4 regions of the Mesorhizobium sp. RCC_202 genome follow, and region 4 is predicted to be linked to each of the others. Evidence: riboswitches for the same ligand, from Rfam matches in the RefSeq annotation. Region 4 holds a riboswitch; each other region holds the start of a gene.
What was found. A riboswitch is a leader RNA that binds a small molecule or an ion and turns the genes downstream of it on or off. The one in region 4 is predicted to bind cobalamin.
Positions count from the first base shown of each region.

Region 1: linked by a shared signal. The riboswitch ahead of AB6802_RS07930 (CbtB domain-containing protein) and the one ahead of AB6802_RS12585 (DUF1636 family protein) in region 4 are both predicted to bind cobalamin.
Region 2: linked by a shared signal. The riboswitch ahead of AB6802_RS02485 (aromatic ring-hydroxylating dioxygenase subunit alpha) and the one ahead of AB6802_RS12585 (DUF1636 family protein) in region 4 are both predicted to bind cobalamin.
Region 3: linked by a shared signal. The riboswitch ahead of bluB (5,6-dimethylbenzimidazole synthase) and the one ahead of AB6802_RS12585 (DUF1636 family protein) in region 4 are both predicted to bind cobalamin.

Region 1 is NZ_JBFUPO010000003.1:136,946-141,150, forward strand. It holds cobalamin riboswitch at 1-161, shown strand, start outside; gene AB6802_RS07915 (hypothetical protein) at 269-568, shown strand; gene AB6802_RS07920 (hypothetical protein) at 621-1,253, opposite strand; gene AB6802_RS07925 (CbtA family protein) at 1,261-2,001, opposite strand; gene AB6802_RS07930 (CbtB domain-containing protein) at 2,033-2,242, opposite strand; adenosylcobalamin (AdoCbl) riboswitch at 2,243-2,387, opposite strand; gene AB6802_RS07935 (histidine phosphatase family protein) at 2,484-3,053, shown strand; gene AB6802_RS07940 (hypothetical protein) at 3,247-4,205, shown strand, end outside.
Region 2 is NZ_JBFUPO010000001.1:545,688-549,892, reverse strand. It holds gene AB6802_RS02495 (PqqD family protein) at 1-112, opposite strand, end outside; gene AB6802_RS02490 (2Fe-2S iron-sulfur cluster-binding protein) at 266-1,360, opposite strand; gene AB6802_RS02485 (aromatic ring-hydroxylating dioxygenase subunit alpha) at 1,381-2,628, opposite strand; cobalamin riboswitch at 2,739-2,940, opposite strand; gene AB6802_RS02480 (DUF680 domain-containing protein) at 3,439-3,645, shown strand; gene AB6802_RS02475 (DUF680 domain-containing protein) at 3,715-3,918, shown strand; gene AB6802_RS02470 (DUF680 domain-containing protein) at 3,990-4,205, shown strand, end outside.
Region 3 is NZ_JBFUPO010000008.1:103,698-107,902, forward strand. It holds gene AB6802_RS19280 (pirin family protein) at 1-740, opposite strand, end outside; gene AB6802_RS19285 (DUF2277 domain-containing protein) at 750-1,016, opposite strand; gene AB6802_RS19290 (exodeoxyribonuclease VII small subunit) at 1,060-1,311, opposite strand; gene AB6802_RS19295 (histone deacetylase family protein) at 1,315-2,241, opposite strand; cobalamin riboswitch at 2,357-2,535, shown strand; gene bluB (5,6-dimethylbenzimidazole synthase) at 2,576-3,307, shown strand; gene AB6802_RS19305 (hypothetical protein) at 3,308-4,205, opposite strand, start outside.
Region 4 is NZ_JBFUPO010000004.1:506,722-510,926, reverse strand. It holds gene AB6802_RS12590 (winged helix-turn-helix domain-containing protein) at 184-1,383, shown strand; cobalamin riboswitch at 1,412-1,616, shown strand; gene AB6802_RS12585 (DUF1636 family protein) at 1,656-2,081, shown strand; gene cobW (cobalamin biosynthesis protein CobW) at 2,084-3,121, shown strand; gene AB6802_RS12575 (cobaltochelatase subunit CobN) at 3,144-4,205, shown strand, end outside.

The DNA.
Region 1 (4,205 bases), on a different contig from region 4:
AATTGGGAAGCCGGTGCGATTCCGGCGCTGCCCCCGCAACGGTAGCGAAGCTTGCGTTCCGACAACAAGCCACTGGGTGACAAGCCTGGGAAGGTGTCGGGACAGGTCCCGCAACGGACAGCTTCGGAGCCCGGAAACCAGCCTCGAGCAGAGTTGAACTCGACTGATCGCGGTGGGCGGTCAAGAGGCGGATACGGATCGGCCTCAGTGCCGCCCGTGACTTTCCTCCATCACCACCAGGTTCAGTCCTTGCGAAAGAAGGACGAACATGGATTCGCACAATGAAATACCCGGGCTCGCGCCCGGCAGGCCGGAACGCCCGCGCAGGATGCGCCGGGCCAACGCGGCGACGATGCGCGCCGTTTCGCCATTGCCGCCGCCGGAAGAAGTGTTCGCCGACTGGCTGCTGTCGGTGCCGCATGAGGCCGATCTGGAAGCGGCGGCGCTGAGCAAGGTCGCGCTGATCGACCGCTGCGGCTCGCTGCATCCCGACGTGCAGCGGCTGCGCACCTTACTGGCCGTCGTCGCCGGCACCAGCGCCGGGCCGACGCGCGTCCGCAATCTCTGAAATTCCCGACGCGGTGGCGCCGCTGGTAGGCCCTGGGCTGGCCGGCCGTCGCTCAGACCGCGCGCGTGCGCGATAAGGGCGAACCGAAAATCGACCACCCGGTGGCGATGAGCGCTGCGCCCATGGCGATCAGCACGGCAAGGCTCGGCAGGTGGAAGACCATGTCGCTCCAGCGTGGCTCGATGATCCCGCCGGTGCTGAAGCTCTCGCCGCTGAACTGGCACAGGATCCAGGAGGCGCCGCTGCGCACCATGTCGGCGTCGATGTCGGAGATCAGCGCCTTGGCGTCGCGCTCGGCGGCGGGCATCGTCGCCATATAGGCGAGCAGCGCCTTGGCGGTGGCGAGATAAGCGTGGCTGCACTCGTTGAACGGGCTCTGCTCGTCGCCGAGGCTGCCCGGCATCAGGCCCCACAGGCAATAGGTGAATTGCAGATTGCCGTGATTGTAGAGCCGCCGGAAGGTCGGGTCGGTCACGGTCTGCGCTCGCGCCAGCGCGAGGATGTCGCTGCGATAACGCGCGATCACCGCCATCTGGCCATGCGTCAGGCTGGGGATCTGGATGCCGGGAGGAGGCGGCGCCGAGGAACCGCTATGGGCTTGCGCCGGCGAAACAGCCGCAAGCGAGGGCCAGACCGTTAAAAACAAAACGGCCGCCAGGGCGCGAAACCATGGCGGCCGATACATCGGGATATCAGGCGTAGCGGCGCGCGGCGCCGCCTTGCTTGCCGGCCGAAAGCTGACGCTCGGCGACGGCCCCGAAGACAAGTCCGACCACGGCCCACAGGATGAGCTGGATGCCGAGCGACGCGATGCGGAACTGCCACAGCACGATCGCCGAGAAGTTCTCCGGCACCTCGTTGATGTCGGGAAGGGCCGCCTTGACCAGCATGAAGACGACGAGGAAGGCGAGCGCCGCGACGATCGAAGCGTTCCAACCGCCGAGCCGGCTCCACAGCCGCTGCGCCAGGCCGACCGCGGCCACCATGGCCGCGATCGAGATCGCGATCATGATGAAGAACAATTCCGTCCGGTAGGCAATCGTTTCGGGGTTGCCGACCGCCGGCGGGTTGGCCGGGTATTTGAGCTGAGGCACCACGATCACGGCGAGGAAGCCGAGCACGGCCAGCAATGCCGAGGTGCCGCGCGGGCCGAGCGAGCCCAGCCGTCCGTTGGCGTAGGCGAAGACCAGCGAGAACAACCCGCCAAGCGCCGCGCCATAGATCAGCACGCCGGTGGCAAGGCCGATGCCCGCCTGCGTCGGCCGGCTGACCAGTTCTTCTTCGGGCGCCTCGTTGGCGGCCTTGGCCTGCGATTCTTCGAAGGCGATGGCTTTGTCGACTTGCGGCTCGCCATAGACGCGCGCGAAGGCAAACGCGATCAGCCCCGCGACAAGCCCGACGAGCATGCCGCGCAGCAAAAGTTTTCCAACCATGTCAAATCCCCTTCAGCGATGCTGAACCGCTTTAGTGGCAGGGGAAGCCGAGCAGGTGGCGGCCGTCATGCACGAATTCGTGCACATACATGCCGCGGATCAGCGATGTCGCGCCTTCTTCCGCGCCGACGAAGTAGATCGCCAGCATCAAGAGCAGCCCGCCGAAGATGGCCCAGGGCAGAAGTTCGCGGACCGGAATTGGCGTTGCGCCGTAACCGGGTGCGAAAGTGGTGTTGGACATATTGACCTCCCCTGGGATCCTGCGTCCCGTTGATCGACAAATGGCTACGAGACAAGGCCTGACTTTCGGCTTTCGCCGATCACAGTGGCGCGACCGTGCCGGATTCGCACCGGCTTCCAATCTCGTATCACACTAAAACACTTGTCAGCACTTCGTTCGCCTGTCAACGACATGTGCTGTCGGCACGGCTTCGTGAGCCCGAATTTCACTGGTCCACGCCTATCCACAGAGGCTTTTTCGCATGGTCGCACGCCTGACGATGATCGCAAGCGGCGCTACGCCCGGCATGCGCAAGGGCCGTTTCCCGAACGACGAGGCGCTGGAGCCACAAGCCGTGGAGCGCGCCCGGACGATGGCCGCTTCGCTTCGCCGCGCCGACCGCGTCTGGACGAGCCCCGCGCTTGCCGCCCGGCAGACGGCGCAAGCGCTTGGCCTCCAGGCGGGCGTCGAGCCCCTGCTTGCCGAACAGGATTTTGCCCGCTGGGCAGGCCGGAGCTTCGAGGAAGTCCAGGCCGAGAACCCCGATGGCATGGCGGCGTGGTTTGCCGACCCGGACGCGGCACCGCATGGCGGCGAAACGCTCAGTGCCGTGGCGCAACGTGGCGCCGCGCTGGTCGAGCGTCTGGCCGGCGAGGGCGGTCACACCATCGCGGTGACCCATGCGGTGGTGATCCGCGCGGCCATCGTCCATGTCCTGGGCGCGCCGTCGTCGTCGGTGTGGAAGATCGACATCGAGCCGCTGTCGCTCACCGATTTACGCAGCGACGGCCGCCGCTGGGTCTTGCGCGCGAGCGGGATCGTCGCCGGCTGAACGAAACAATTGCCGCGAAGTGTGAAATACTTCTCAGTTGACAATTCAATGATGCCTATAGGTTTTCCTCTAAGGTTAGGTTATCCTTATTGAGAGGGTAAAAATACAATAATTGCCGGGGGGCTGGCCTGTGAAGCGATTCCTTTGGATTCGTTCGCTTTTCATTGTTTTCATGGCCGCGCTTCAAGGCTGCATGGCCGATCCGACAAAGCACTATGTCGGCGTTCCGCCGGTCATCGATGCGGCAAGCGTCGAGCAGTCGAGCAATCGCATCAGCCGGATCATGAATGCCCTGGCGCGCGATACTGGCGGCGGCACCTATTATGACCTGACCGAAGCTGGGTTCAACTATGTCGACGATCGCTGCATGGAGTATTTCAGCGAGCTCTACTACCTGGATCGCCGCCGCGAAGCGACGAAGGCCGGCCTCGGCGCTTTCAGCCAGACCACCAACGCCATTCTCGCGGCGACAGGCGCCTCGAGCCTTTCGATGGTCGCCGTGACGCAGGCCTTCGGGCTCGCTTCCAACCTCACCGACATCGCCGCCGGCACCTATCTCTACCAGCTGCCGCCCGCCACGACGCTGACCTTCGTGCGCAAGCTGCAGGGCGCCTATCGCGACGCGGTTGCCGCCAAGGCCAGCCAGATCGACACACCGACCGCCTCGTACCATCTGATCCAGGACTATCTCTCTTTGTGCCTGCCGCCGGTGATCGAGGCGAAGCTCGTCGAGCATGTGGCGGACGCGGCGGCGACCCCGGTCAAGGGCGGCTCGATCTCGAACATCGAGATCGACGTGAGGACCAACTCCCCGTTGCCGCGCAAGCCGGAAATCATCCAGGAAGTGCGCCAGCCCGCCAAGCCCGTAATCAAGCGTGTAGTGGAGCAGACCAATACGATCGGGTCCTTTGAGCCGAAGCTAAGCCATGTTCGCGTGGCAAGCATCCAGCGCGCGCTCTGCGTCTCGCCGGCCGACGGTATCCTCAATGACGCCACGCGGGCGGCGGTCGACGAATTCTTCCGCGGCGTTCAGCAGGGCGCCAGTGGCGTTACCTATCCCAGCGCACGCCAGAATGGCATCCGCAGTGTGCACGATGCGATGCTGCTGAAAGCGGAAAAGACAGTGGGAACCTGTGTTCCGTCACGTGACAC
Region 2 (4,205 bases), on a different contig from region 4:
CGGAAAAGCCGAAATATTTTCCGTTGGAAAGATCGAGCACGACAGCTTCGCCATCGAAGGATTCGAAGACGATATCCTTGCTCGCAACCGCATAGACATCAAAACGATGCATGTCCTGACCCCGCTCCGCAAACCCAGCCCGGACGCGCTGGTTGCCGCCTATCCCTCGATAACGCCTGTAAACTTTCGGGCGTCCACTGGCAAGGTGATAGCCATTCACGTGTTGCTGACGATCTGCGGGATCAAGTTCCTGGTTTGGTACGCGTCAGGCCTCGATCTCCAGCGCCGACAATGGCTTCGAGCAGCAGGCGAGGATGAAGCCGTCATCGATCTCGTGGTCGAGGATGCCGCCATTGTGGCTCATCTCGACATCGCCCGACACCTTCTTCACCTTGCAGGTGCCGCAAAGGCCGAACTCGCAAGCCGCCGGTATGCGCACACCCGAGGCGCGCGCCGTCTGCAGTACGGTCTGGCCGGCAACGCATTCGGCATCGACGCCCGACAGCGCGAAGCGGACGGGCGTCACCGCCTCGACCGGCGCGCTTTCGCCATCCGGTGACGCGAATGGCGGCGGGATTTCCTCGACGACCGGCGCCGCGAAACTCTCCTGGTGGAAGCGGCTCATATCGAAACCCGAGGCTTCCAGCATCTGGCGCACCGCACGCATGAACGGATCGGGGCCACAGCAGAAGACTTCCCGCTCGCGGAAATCGGGGGCAAGCAGCGGCAGCCTGATAGCGTCGATGCGTCCCATATGGCCGAACCAGCCCTCGCGGCTCGACCGTTCCTCGATCATGAACCCGAGCGACAGGCCGGGCATGCGGGTGCCGAGTAGCTCGAGCTCCTTGCGGAAGATGATCTCTTCTGGCCGCCGCGCGCAATTGACGAAGCCGACATCGGTCCATGGCGCACAGTCATTCAGCCAGCGCAGCATCGACATCATCGGCGTGATGCCGGATCCGGCCGAAATGAGCAGATATTTCGCGGCCGGATGACTGTGCAGGGAGAAATCGCCCGCCGGTCCGTAGGCCTTTACCCGCGCGCCGGGTTTCAGATTGTCGAACATCCAGCGCGTGCCGATGCTCCCCGTTTGCGCCTTCACTGTCACCGCGATCGAGAACGGCCGCGACGGTGACGACGACAGCGTGTAGGTGCGCATCAGCGGCCCGTCGGCCACTGGCAATTCCAGCGTGATGAACTGGCCGGGCTTGTAGCGGAACCATGTCTGGTTGTCGGAACGGAAAGTGAAGGTTTTTACGTCGGACGCCTCGTCGCTGACGCCGATCACCTCCAGCATCTGCAGCCGGTCGTTCCAGGGCGTCATCTCGTCGAGATGGCGGTAGAGGCCAAGTTCGGTCATGGCGTTCATCCTCTCGGCCCTCAGGCGACGCTGCGCAGCGCCGGCCGGCCGTCTTCAGCAAGCCGCGGCCCGATGAAACGCGCATACCAGTCGACAAACTGGATCACGCCGCCCTCATGCAGCTCCGAATACGGACCCGGCTCATAGGCCGGCGACAGGATGCCGAAAGCATTCTCCTCGACGATGCGGCGGTCCTGATCGTTGGTTTCGGTCCATACATGGGTGAGTTCGGCAAGGTCGTAGTCGACGCCTTCGACCGCGTCCTTGTGCACCAGCCATTTCGTTGTCACCGCCGTTTCGGTGGCGCTGATCGGCAGCACGCGGAAGGTCACCGCATGATCGATGAGGATGTGGTTCCAGGTCGTCGGGTAGTGGTAGTGCATCAGCGTGCCGATGCGGTCTGCATTGACATCGAGCGATAGGTTCTTCCGGACGGCGCGTTTTCCCGTCATGGTGTAGCTCACGGCGTCGCGCAGCAGCGGCGCGCGGGTGGCGCGATACTGGCCGGCCGGGTCGATGCGGAATTTGCTCGGCAGTCCTGCCGCCTCGCATTTCGCCCAGTGGGCGACCATTTCCGGATCGCTCTCGGCGCCGTTGACGCCGGTCACCGTCGGGGCTTCCGGGAAAGTCTTGCACAGTTCGGGATGGTTGCCGGCGCAGTGATAGCACTCGCGGTTGTTTTCCCAGACCAGCTTCCAGTTGCCTTTCTCGATGATCGTGCTCTCGAAGGCGATCTTGGTCTCGGCAAGGCGATGCGGCGCAAGGTATGGCTCGATCATGGCGCGCGTCGGGACGAAGTCGGCCGGTTCCTTTGCCAGGCAGATAAAAATGTAGCCGGCCACACTTTCGCAGGCGATCGGCTTCAATGCGAACTGGCTCTTGTCGAAGCCGTCCGCCATCTGGCGGGCGAACAGCAAACGCCCGTCGAGTTCATAGGTCCACTGATGATAGGGGCATACCAGCTTCGCCGCCGTGCCTTTGTCGGTGTTGCAGACGCGGCTGCCGCGATGGCGGCAGGAATTGTGGAAGGCGTTGATGTTGCCCTTCTGGTCGCGCACCAGCACGATCGGATAATCGCCGATCTGCGCGGTGATGAAGCTGCCCGGCTTCGGCAGCTCGCAATCATGGCCGATGAACAGCCAGTCGCGGTACCAGATCAGCTCCATGTCGAGCTTGAAGAAGTCGGTGTCGGTGTAGAAAGGCTGTTCCAGCGAATAGCCGGGCTTGCGGCCCTGCAGGAGCCTCAGCATGTCATTGCGCGCATCCATGTCCTGTCCTCATCATCAAGGACTGAACTGGTGGAGATGGAGAAGAAGGGCGACCGCCGGCAAAAAAACCGGCACGCGCCATCCGCCTCTTGATCGCCCACCGCGATCAGTCGAGTTCAAATGTCTCGGGCTGGTTTCCGGGCTCTGGAGTTGCCCTTGCGGGCGATCGCGACACCTTCCCAGGCCAATGGCCCAGTGGTCTCCCGTTGCGATTTCACTCCACCACCGTTGCGGGGGCAGCGCCGGAATTCGACCGGCTTCCCAATTCTCCGCTCCGTCACGACGAAGGGCACCTGAGATGAGATCATCTAACCACGACACGCCATGGTCCCGCCGGTATGAAAACGACATCGCATCCATGCGGCGCGACACGGCTACCGGCTTGTCGTGCCGATATTCGGTTCAGCGATCAGGCAAGCGAATCGCCGCTCTGAAATGACGTCGCGCCGATCGGTAACCGGCTTCAAAGTGGTTAATAGTATCGAAAAGTGACTATTAGGAGGTTCTAAAATCGAACCGAACGGTTCGTTTCTGTTGACGGTGCGTGCAGGACGGGGTGAACGTTGGCACCCTGACACACTTGGTGAGCTAAATGAGTGATCCGTGTAACCTATTGGATTAATTACATAAAGATGTGATGTTGGGCATGCTTAGGAAAATTACAAGACGTAGATTCTTGGTCCAGATGGAAAAACTTCGTGATTGGAATCCGGCAATCGGGTCACCCACATCGGGGCTGTCCGAACGACGCGATTTCATTCCCAAGACACGCCGCTAGACGGACTGAATAAAGATACTGGAGTAGCAAAAATGAAAAAGATTGTTCTCACTGCCGCCGCCCTTCTGGCAATTTCCGGCAGCGCCTTCGCTGGTAGCGACAACTACGGTTCGCAGGCTGCCAATCCGCCGGCCGTTTCGGTTGACTCGTCCTACACCGCATCGGTTCGTAACGCCGTGCCGGCCACGCAGGTACCCGTCAAGACGGGCGCCGACCACAACCTTTTCGGCAACAACTAACAGCCGACTTTGAACCGGCGGCGGGTTGCCCGCCGCCTCGGTCGGATCAGAAAATTTAGGAGCACTAAAATGAACAAGATCATTCTCGCCGCCGCCGCCCTTTTGGCCGTTTCCGGCAGCGCTTTCGCCGGCAGCGATAACTACGGTTCCAACGGCGCCAACCAGCCGGCCGTCGCGGTCGACTCGTCTTACACGGCCTCGGTCAAGTCCGAGCCGGCTGCTCAGAAGCCCGTCATCACGGGCGCTGATCACAATCTCTTCGGCAACAACTAACAGCCGAATCTGGGCTGGCGGCGGGTCTGCCCGCCGTCTCGGTCCAATCAAGGAATTCAGGAGTTACTAAAATGAAGAAGATCATTCTCGCCACGGTGGCCGTTCTGGCCGTTTCGGGTTCGGCTTTTGCTGGCAGCGACAACTACGGCAACAGCGGCGCCAACCAGCCGGCTCCCGCCGTCGACACCACGCGTACATCGTCGATCGACACGGACTCGACGGTCTACAAGTTGCTGAACTCGTCGGGCAACGTGCAGAAGTCGGTGCCGCAGGGTAGCGACCGCGAC
Region 3 (4,205 bases), on a different contig from region 4:
TCGGACGAGACGACGATCTCCTCGCCCGGCTTGAACACCAGAAGCCGCTCGGCCGGGAAGCGGTCGCCGGCGATCGAGACCTCGCCTTCGAGCGTATAGATGGCGCGCTCCTCGGCATCCGCCGGGATTTTCACGCTGGCGCCGCCCGCCAGCATGAGATCGGCATAGAGCGTGTCCGATGCGGTCGCGACCGGTGAGCGCAGACCGGAGAATTCGCCGATCACCACGCGACCGCTGACGCCTTCGGCGTCGATTTCCGGCAAGCGGATCGCCGCGGTGTTCTCGAACAGCGGAGCAACCTCTTCCTTGCCGTCGGGCAGCGCCAGCCAGGTCTGCAGGCCGGAGATCGACATCGGCGCCCCGCGCAACTCGTCAGGCGTACGCTCGGAATGCACGATGCCACGCCCCGCGGTCATCAAATTCACGTCGCCCGGCGCGATCACCATTTCGGTGCCGAGCGAATCGCTATGCCTGATCTTGCCGTCGAACAGATAGGTGACGGTGGACAGCCCGATGTGCGGATGCGGGCGCACATCCAGCGCCTGGCCGGCGCGCAGGATGGCCGGACCCATGCGGTCGAAGAAGATGAACGGCCCGACCAGCCGGCGTCTTGCCGTCGGCAATGCGCGGCGCACCTCGAAGCCGCCAATGTCCTTGGCGTTGGGGATGACCATCAATTCGATCTGATCGCAGGCGAAGGCATCGCCGGGCTCGGGATCGTTTCCAGGAAAGAAGCTCATATCGACCTCTCAGGCGAAGCGCAGCGCCGACCTGGCTTTCGCCTTGGCCGCCTCTTCCTCGCGGTTGCGTGGTTCCTGGTTGGTCTCGAGCGAATCGAGCAATTCGCGAGCAACGGCCGCGATCGCCTCGACGGCATGATGGAAGGCGTGCTCGTTGCGTTTTGAGGGTTTGGTCGATCCGCTCAGCTTGCGCACGAACTGCAGTGCGGCGTCATGCACTTCGTCATTGGTCGCCGGCGGTTCGAAATTGGCCAGGGTCTTGATGTTGCGGCACATAGCTTGAACTCCTTACCTGCTTTCTCTGCCCGACCTGCTTCATTTACTCGGCGTCGAGCGGCTCCGTCCCCACCGGCTTGCCGTCGCGCGACAGCCTGATCTTCTCGACCTTGTCCTCGGCGGCCTTCAGCAACCGGTCGCAATGGGCCTTCAGCGCTTCACCGCGCTCATAGATCTTGATCGACTGGTCGAGCGGAACGTCGCCGCGCTCCAGATCATCGACGATCTTCTCCAGCGCGTCGAGCGCCTGTTCGAAGCTCATCGCCTTGACGTCCTCATTGCCTTCGACAGCCATACTTTATCCCTTCATCAGCCGCCCGACATGGGCAGCGACTGAAAATGCCAGTCCTTGCAGATCGTAGCCGCCTTCGAGCAGGCTGACGAGCCGGTTGCCGCTGTGGCGGCCGGCGCGTTCCATCAACTGGCCGGTCGCCCAGTCGAAATCGTCCTCTGTCAGGTTGATCTCGGCCAGCGGGTCACGATGGTGCGCATCGAAACCGGCGGAAATGATGATCAGATCCGGCGCAAAGGCGTCGATCGAGGGCAGCACGCGCGACAGGAAGGCGTCGCGGAACAAATCGCTGCCGGTGCGCGGCGCCAGCGGCGCGTTGACGATGTTGCCGGCGCCGGTCTCGCTCCTGGCGCCGGTGCCCGGATAAAGCGGCATCTGATGCGTCGAGCAATAGAGCACCGACGGATCGTCCCAGAAGATGTCCTGCGTGCCGTTGCCGTGGTGGACGTCCCAGTCGACGATGGCGACGCGCTCGGCCTGATGCTTCTTCTGCGCATAGCGCGCGGCGATGGCCGCCGTGTTGAACAGGCAAAAGCCCATCGCCGTGGCCTTTTCGGCATGGTGTCCAGGCGGGCGGGCGGCAACGAAGACGTTTGCCGCGCGGCCCTCGAAGACATCGTCGACAGCCGCGTTGGCGGCGCCGATCGCCGTCACCGCGGCCTGCCAGCTCTTCGGGCTGGCGCTGGTATCGGCGTCGATCGGGGCGATGCCGCTCTCGGGGATCGCGGCGCGGACACGCTCAACGTGATCCTCGGGATGCGCGTAAAGGATCGTCGCCTCGTCGCCTTCCGGCGCCTCGACGCGGTCGAGCGCCGAAAACGCCTCGTCGTCCAGCACGCGCTCGATGGCGCGCAGACGGTCGGGACGCTCGGGGTGGCCGGGCGGCGTGATGTGTTCGAGAAAGATCGGATGCGTGTAGAGACGTGTAGCCATGGCCTCTAATCTAGGGGCCCAAGGCCGCGATGGCCATGTTTGAATGCCGAATGGCTGGGGACAATCGCGCCTTGCCGTGTCGCTGACGGCATTGGCGCGGCGCTTGGTTCACGCTAAGGTCGCATCGCTGCCTGGTGCCCGCGACGCGGGAGAATCGGGAACACGGTTTCATTCCGTGGCGTGCCCAACGCTGTGAGGGGGACCGCGCCGGCAAACGCCACTGTCGTTGACGGGAAGGCGCCGGACGCGGGTCGATCCCGAGCCAGAAGACCGGCCTGGCAGACATGGTCACCCGCTTGGTCAGGCGGGGGCTGCTTATCGCAGGGGAAAAGCGATGCAAGCACTTGCGCCCGCCATCGGCGGCGATGACTTTGACCAATTGGCGCGCGACGCTGTCTACCGGGCGATGTTCACCAGGCGTGACGTGCGCAGCCATTTCGTTAGCGACGATCTCGACGATGGCGTGCTGGCGCGGCTGCTCACCGCCGCCCACCATGCGCCATCGGTAGGCTACATGCAGCCGTGGAATTTCATCGTCATCCGCGACGCGACCAGACGGCGACAGGTGTGCGATCTTTTCCTTGCCGCGCGCGAACAGGAACTGCCGGCGATCGAGGCGGAGCGGCAGGCGCTCTACCGCAAGCTGAAACTCGAAGGCATCTGCGAGAGCGCGCTCAATCTGTGCATCACCTGCGACCGGCAGCGTTCGAAGGACTCGCCGCTCGGGCGCTGGCACAATCCGGAGATGGACCTCTACAGTACCGTCTGCGCCGTGCAGAATTTCTGGCTGGCGGCGCGCGCGGAAGGTGTCGGCGTCGGCTGGGTCAGCATCATCGAGACGGAGGCGCTGAAGCAGCTTCTGTCGATCCCCGAACATGTCACGCCGATCGCTTATCTCTGCGTCGGCCGCGTCTCGGAATTCGCGCCGAAGCCGGATCTCGAAACGCATGGCTGGGGCAAGCGCCTGGCCTTGTCGGAACTGGTGATGAGCGAGACGTTTCGCGGCGCCGGCGAGGCGCCGCTCAAATCGGCGATTGCAAGACTTGGCGGCGCTCCAAAGAGCTGATCAAGCGGCCCGGGGCGTATCCCAGCGCGAGCCGCCGCCGAAAGAGCCGAGCGCCTTGTCGCGCAATTCCCGGAATTTCGACGATGCCTCTGCCAGGTGGCGGTCCCATTCCGGATTGGGGGTCTGGCCCTCGATGGCGTCGAAATAGACCTGCATCAGCGAGGCGATTGCGAACGGCTCGATGAAAGCCGCCTTGAAGGCCCAGGCAAAGACGATGGCCAGCACGAAGGCCCAGCCGGCGAGTTGTCCCGGCATCACCCAGAGGATCGCGGCGGCCGGCGCCAGCATCAACAGGAAGATAACGAAGGACAGGCCCCACATGATCACCGCCAGCCAGACTGCGTTCTTGACCATGTGCTTGCCGTTCTGCGCGTAAAGCACGACACCTTGCCGCGCCGTCTCGAAAGGCGAGTTCGAATTGATGCGAATGTTGTAGCCGAGGATGATCTCGTCGACATAGGTCAGCGACAGACGGATGACGGTGTTGATGAAGCTGACCAGGCCGCTCAAGCCCGGAATGGGCAGGAAGGCGGCGATGCCGCCGATCAGGCCGGTGATGGCGCGGATGGCGCCCTTGACCAGCTGGTCGACGACGAAAAGGATGTTGGCCTCGGCAAAACGCTGGGTCACCACTTCCTTGGCATAGGCGATCTGGCCCTGGCCGTCGGGCACATCGTGGCCGTCGATCAGGTGGACCATGACGGCGATGTGGCCGGCCTTGAGCACATAGAGGATGTATTCTCGGATCCAGTAGACGGCGATCGAGACGATGCCGAAGCCGACAACGCCGCCCCATAGCGCAAACGACGCCGGACCGTCAGGATCGGTGGAGATGTGGCCGACGCCATAGCCGACGCTGGCGCCCGTGCCGGTCGCCATGATGTAGGCAATCGTGATG
Region 4 (4,205 bases):
ACCTTGTTCAAATTACCGCCCTGGACGCCATATCGGAGGAAACTGGTCCGATCCGCTCCTGTTTGATTTCCTTCTCTTTTTACTCCACTTCTGTCTCCTGACACATCTCCCGCCATTTGCCTGCTAGCATCACCGGAATCACCGGCTAAAAATCCGGCAAACGATCAGGGCAAGGTCGCCTCGATGAAGGACAAGATTTCGCTTCCTATGGCCCGGCGCATCGCGCTCGGCGCGCAGGGTTTCACCGACCCGCGGCCCGGCGGCACACCCGATCGGCGACACCTTGCCCGCGTGCTTTCCCGCACCGGCTTGCTGCAGATCGATTCCGTCAGCGCCGTGGTGCGCGCGCACTATATGCCGCTCTATTCGCGCCTTGGCCCCTATCCGCTCGCGCTGCTCGACAACGCCGCCGTCACCCGCAAGCGCACCGTGTTCGAATACTGGGCGCATGAAGCGTCCTTCCTGCCGGTCGAGACCTGGCCGCTGATGCGCTGGCGCATGCAGCGCGCCGAACAGGGCGGCGAAATGTATCTCGGCCTCGCCAAATGGGGACGCGAGCGGACCGGGATGATCGATGAAATCTATAAGCAAGTCGCCGAACGCGGGCCGACCGCTGCTTCCGACATAGAAGGCCACAAGGGCAACGGCGGCTGGTGGGGCTGGAGCGAGGCCAAGCACGCTTTCGAATGGCTGTTCTGGGCTGGCCGCATCACCACCGCCTACCGGCGCGGCTTCGAGCGCTATTACGACTTGCCGGCGCGCGTTTTGCCGCAGGCCGTGCTCGACCTGCCTGTCCCCTCCGTCGAGGACGCGCACCGCGAATTGCTGCGCATTTCCGCCCGCGCCCACGGCATCGCCACCTATGGCGACCTGCGCGACTATTTTCGCCTGGCGCCCGGCGACACCAAGGACCGCATCGAGGAACTGGTCGAAATGGGCGAGTTGCTGCCCGTAAGCGTCGAAGGCTGGGACAGGACCGCTTATCTGCACAAGGACGCCCGTTTTCCCCGCCGCATCGAGGCGCGCGCCTTGCTTGCGCCGTTCGATCCCGTCGTTTTCGAACGGTCGCGCTCGGAGCGGCTTTTCAATTTCCGCTATCGCATCGAAATCTACACGCCTGCCGACAAGCGCCAATACGGCTATTACGTGCTGCCTTTCCTGCTCGGCGACACGATCGTCGCCCGCGTCGACCTCAAAGCCGACCGTCCAGCGGGTGTGCTGCGCGTCCATGCCGCCTATGCCGAGCCTGAAGCGCCGCCGGAGACAGCCGCCCAGCTTTTCGAGGAATTGAAGCAGATGCAGGCCTGGCTCGGCTTGGAGCACATCGAAGTGACGCCAGCGGGCGACCTCGGGCAGCCACTGGCCGACCTTTCAGCGTCGTAACCGCGCGTTGACACCGCTGCCTGCAAAAGCCTAAATCCCTCCAGACGGTCCCTTGCCCGCAACGGCAAGGGCCAAGAGGGAATGCGGTGCGGGACAAAAACCCAAATCCGCGGCTGTCCCCGCAACTGTAAGCGATGAGCCAAGGCCGAAAGCCACTGGGAATTCCCGGGAAGGCGGCCAACCAAGGCGATGATCCGCGAGCCAGGAGACCTGCCGTCTGCGACAGAACAATCCGATCGCCCGGCGGGTTTCCGGGCAAGGAGCCCGGCTTTTTGGACCACAACGGCAGTTTTTCGGCTGGCCCAGCGGATAATTCGTCCGAGGGCGACGCTTTGGCCGGCGTGACGGTCATCGTCTGCGCTTCCTGCCGCAATGAGGCCGGCTCCGATGCCCACCCCCGCGCCGGCGAATTGCTGGCCGATGACACCCGCCGCGCCGCAGCCGATGACAACATCCGCATCCGCACGGTCGAATGCCTCGGCAATTGCAAGCGGCGGCTGAGCGCGGCGATCCTGCGCGACGGCTGCTGGAGCTATGTCTTCGGCGACCTGAGCGCGACCAGCGGCGCCGACCTCGTTGCCGGCGCAAAGCTCTTCGCCACGTCGACGGATGGCCTGATCCCCTGGCGCGGCCGCCCCGATTCCCTCAAGCGCGGCCTTGTTGCCCGCATCCCTCCCCTCGACATGCTGAAGGACTGACCATGAGCGCTTCCGTTTCCCGTATTCCCTGCACCGTCGTCACCGGCTTCCTCGGCGCCGGCAAGACGACCCTGGTCCGTCATCTGCTGGAGAATGCCGGCGGCAAGCGCATCGCCATCATCGTCAACGAGTTCGGTGACATCGGCATCGACGGCGAAATCCTCAAAGGCTGCGGCATCGACACCTGCCCGGAGGAAAACATCGTCGAACTGGCCAATGGCTGCATCTGCTGCACCGTGGCCGACGATTTCGTGCCGGCGCTCGACCAGATCCTGGCGCTCACCCCCAAGGTCGACCACATCCTGATCGAGACCTCCGGCCTCGCTTTGCCGAAGCCGCTGGTCCAGGCATTCCAGTGGCCGACGGTGAAGAGCCGGGTGACCGTCGACGGCGTCATTGCCGTGGTCGATGGCCCGGCGCTCGCCGAAGGCCGCGTCGCCAGCGACATGGATGCTTTACAGGCGCAGCGCGCCCAGGACGATAGCCTCGACCACGACGACCCGGTCGAGGAAGTCTTCGAGGACCAGATCGCTTGCGCCGACCTCATCATTCTCTCGAAAAACGACCTGATGGACGCCGCCGGCTCGGCCCGCGCCAACGCCATCATTGGCGAACACTCCGCCCGCGCCGTGAAGATCGTGCCGACATCGCATGGCAAGGTCGATCCCTCGGTGCTGCTCGGTCTCGGCCTCGCCGTCGAGGACGACATCGAGAACCGCAAATCGCATCATGACGGCGCGTTCGACCACGAGCATGACGATTTCGACACCTTCATCGTCGACATCCCGTCGATCGCCAATCCGGACGAGCTGGCAAAGCGTGTCGCCACCGCCGCCGAACAGGAAAACGTGTTGCGCGTCAAAGGTTTCGTCGAAGTCGGCGGCAAGCCGATGCGGCTTTTGCTGCAGGCCGTCGGCCAGCGCGTCAACCATTACTATGACCGCGCCTGGACCGCCGAGGACGACCGCCGCTCGCGTCTCGTCGTCATCGGCCTCAAGGGGCTGAACCGCCCGGCGATCGAGGCTATACTCGCCGGCTGACGCCAACCGACCTAGGGGCGAAATGCACATACTGACCACCAGCTCCGCCTCGCTCGACGATCTCGCCGAGCCGGTCGATCTGCGGCAGACGCCGGCGGATATCTTGGCCCTGTCCTTCACCGACAGCGACCTCGCCGGCCTGGCGGTGGCATGGAAAGCCGACGCCGCCCGCTTGCCCTCGATGCGGCTCGCGGCGCTGCGCGACCTGCGCCATCCGATGTCCGTCGATCTATGGATCGACAGCGTCGCCCGCCACGCCAAGGTCATCCTTATCCGCATCCTGGGCGGCTACGACTGGTGGCGCTACGGCTGCGACCAGCTCGCGGCGGTGGCGCGCGAACGCGGCATCAAGCTCGTGCTGCTGCCCGGTGAAAGCCATGACGAGGATCAAAGGCTGATCGAGGCCTCGACGCTGCCCCGCGCCGAGCTGGACGCCTTGCTCGGCTATTTCCGCGAGGGCGGCCCGGCAAATATGAGCGCACTGATGCAGCGGCTGGCGCGCTTGGCTGGATCGGCTGCGTCGGTGGCGGGACCGGTGGCGGTGCCGAAGTCGGGATATTATGAGCCGGGGCTGGGAGTTGTCGGAAAGCCATCGGGCGTTGGCGAACTCGACGCCGACAATGTCAGCGTCTCCATTGTACCCATCCTCTTCTATCGCTCGATGCTCCTCGCCGCGGACGTCGCGCCCATCGACGCACTCGTCGAAGCGCTCCGTCAGTGCGGCCTGGCCCCAGTCCCGATCTTCGTCTCCAGCCTGAAAGACCCGACGTCGCTGGTCTTCGTCGAGGACGCCATCGCATCGCTGAAACCGGCCGTCATCATCACCGCGACCGCCTTCGCCTCAGGCGCCGAACCCGGCGTCGAAACCCTGTTCGACCGCGCCGGCGTGCCCGTCTTCCAGGTCATCGTCGCCACCACCCGCCGCGACGTCTGGGAAAACAACCAGCGCGGCCTGGCGCCGGCCGATCTCGCCATGCATGTTGTGCTGCCGGAGCTCGACGGCCGTATCCTCGCCGGTGCAATCTCCTTCAAGGGCGAGATCGAGACCGATCCGGCGCTGGCCTTCCGCGCCTTCGCCAATCGT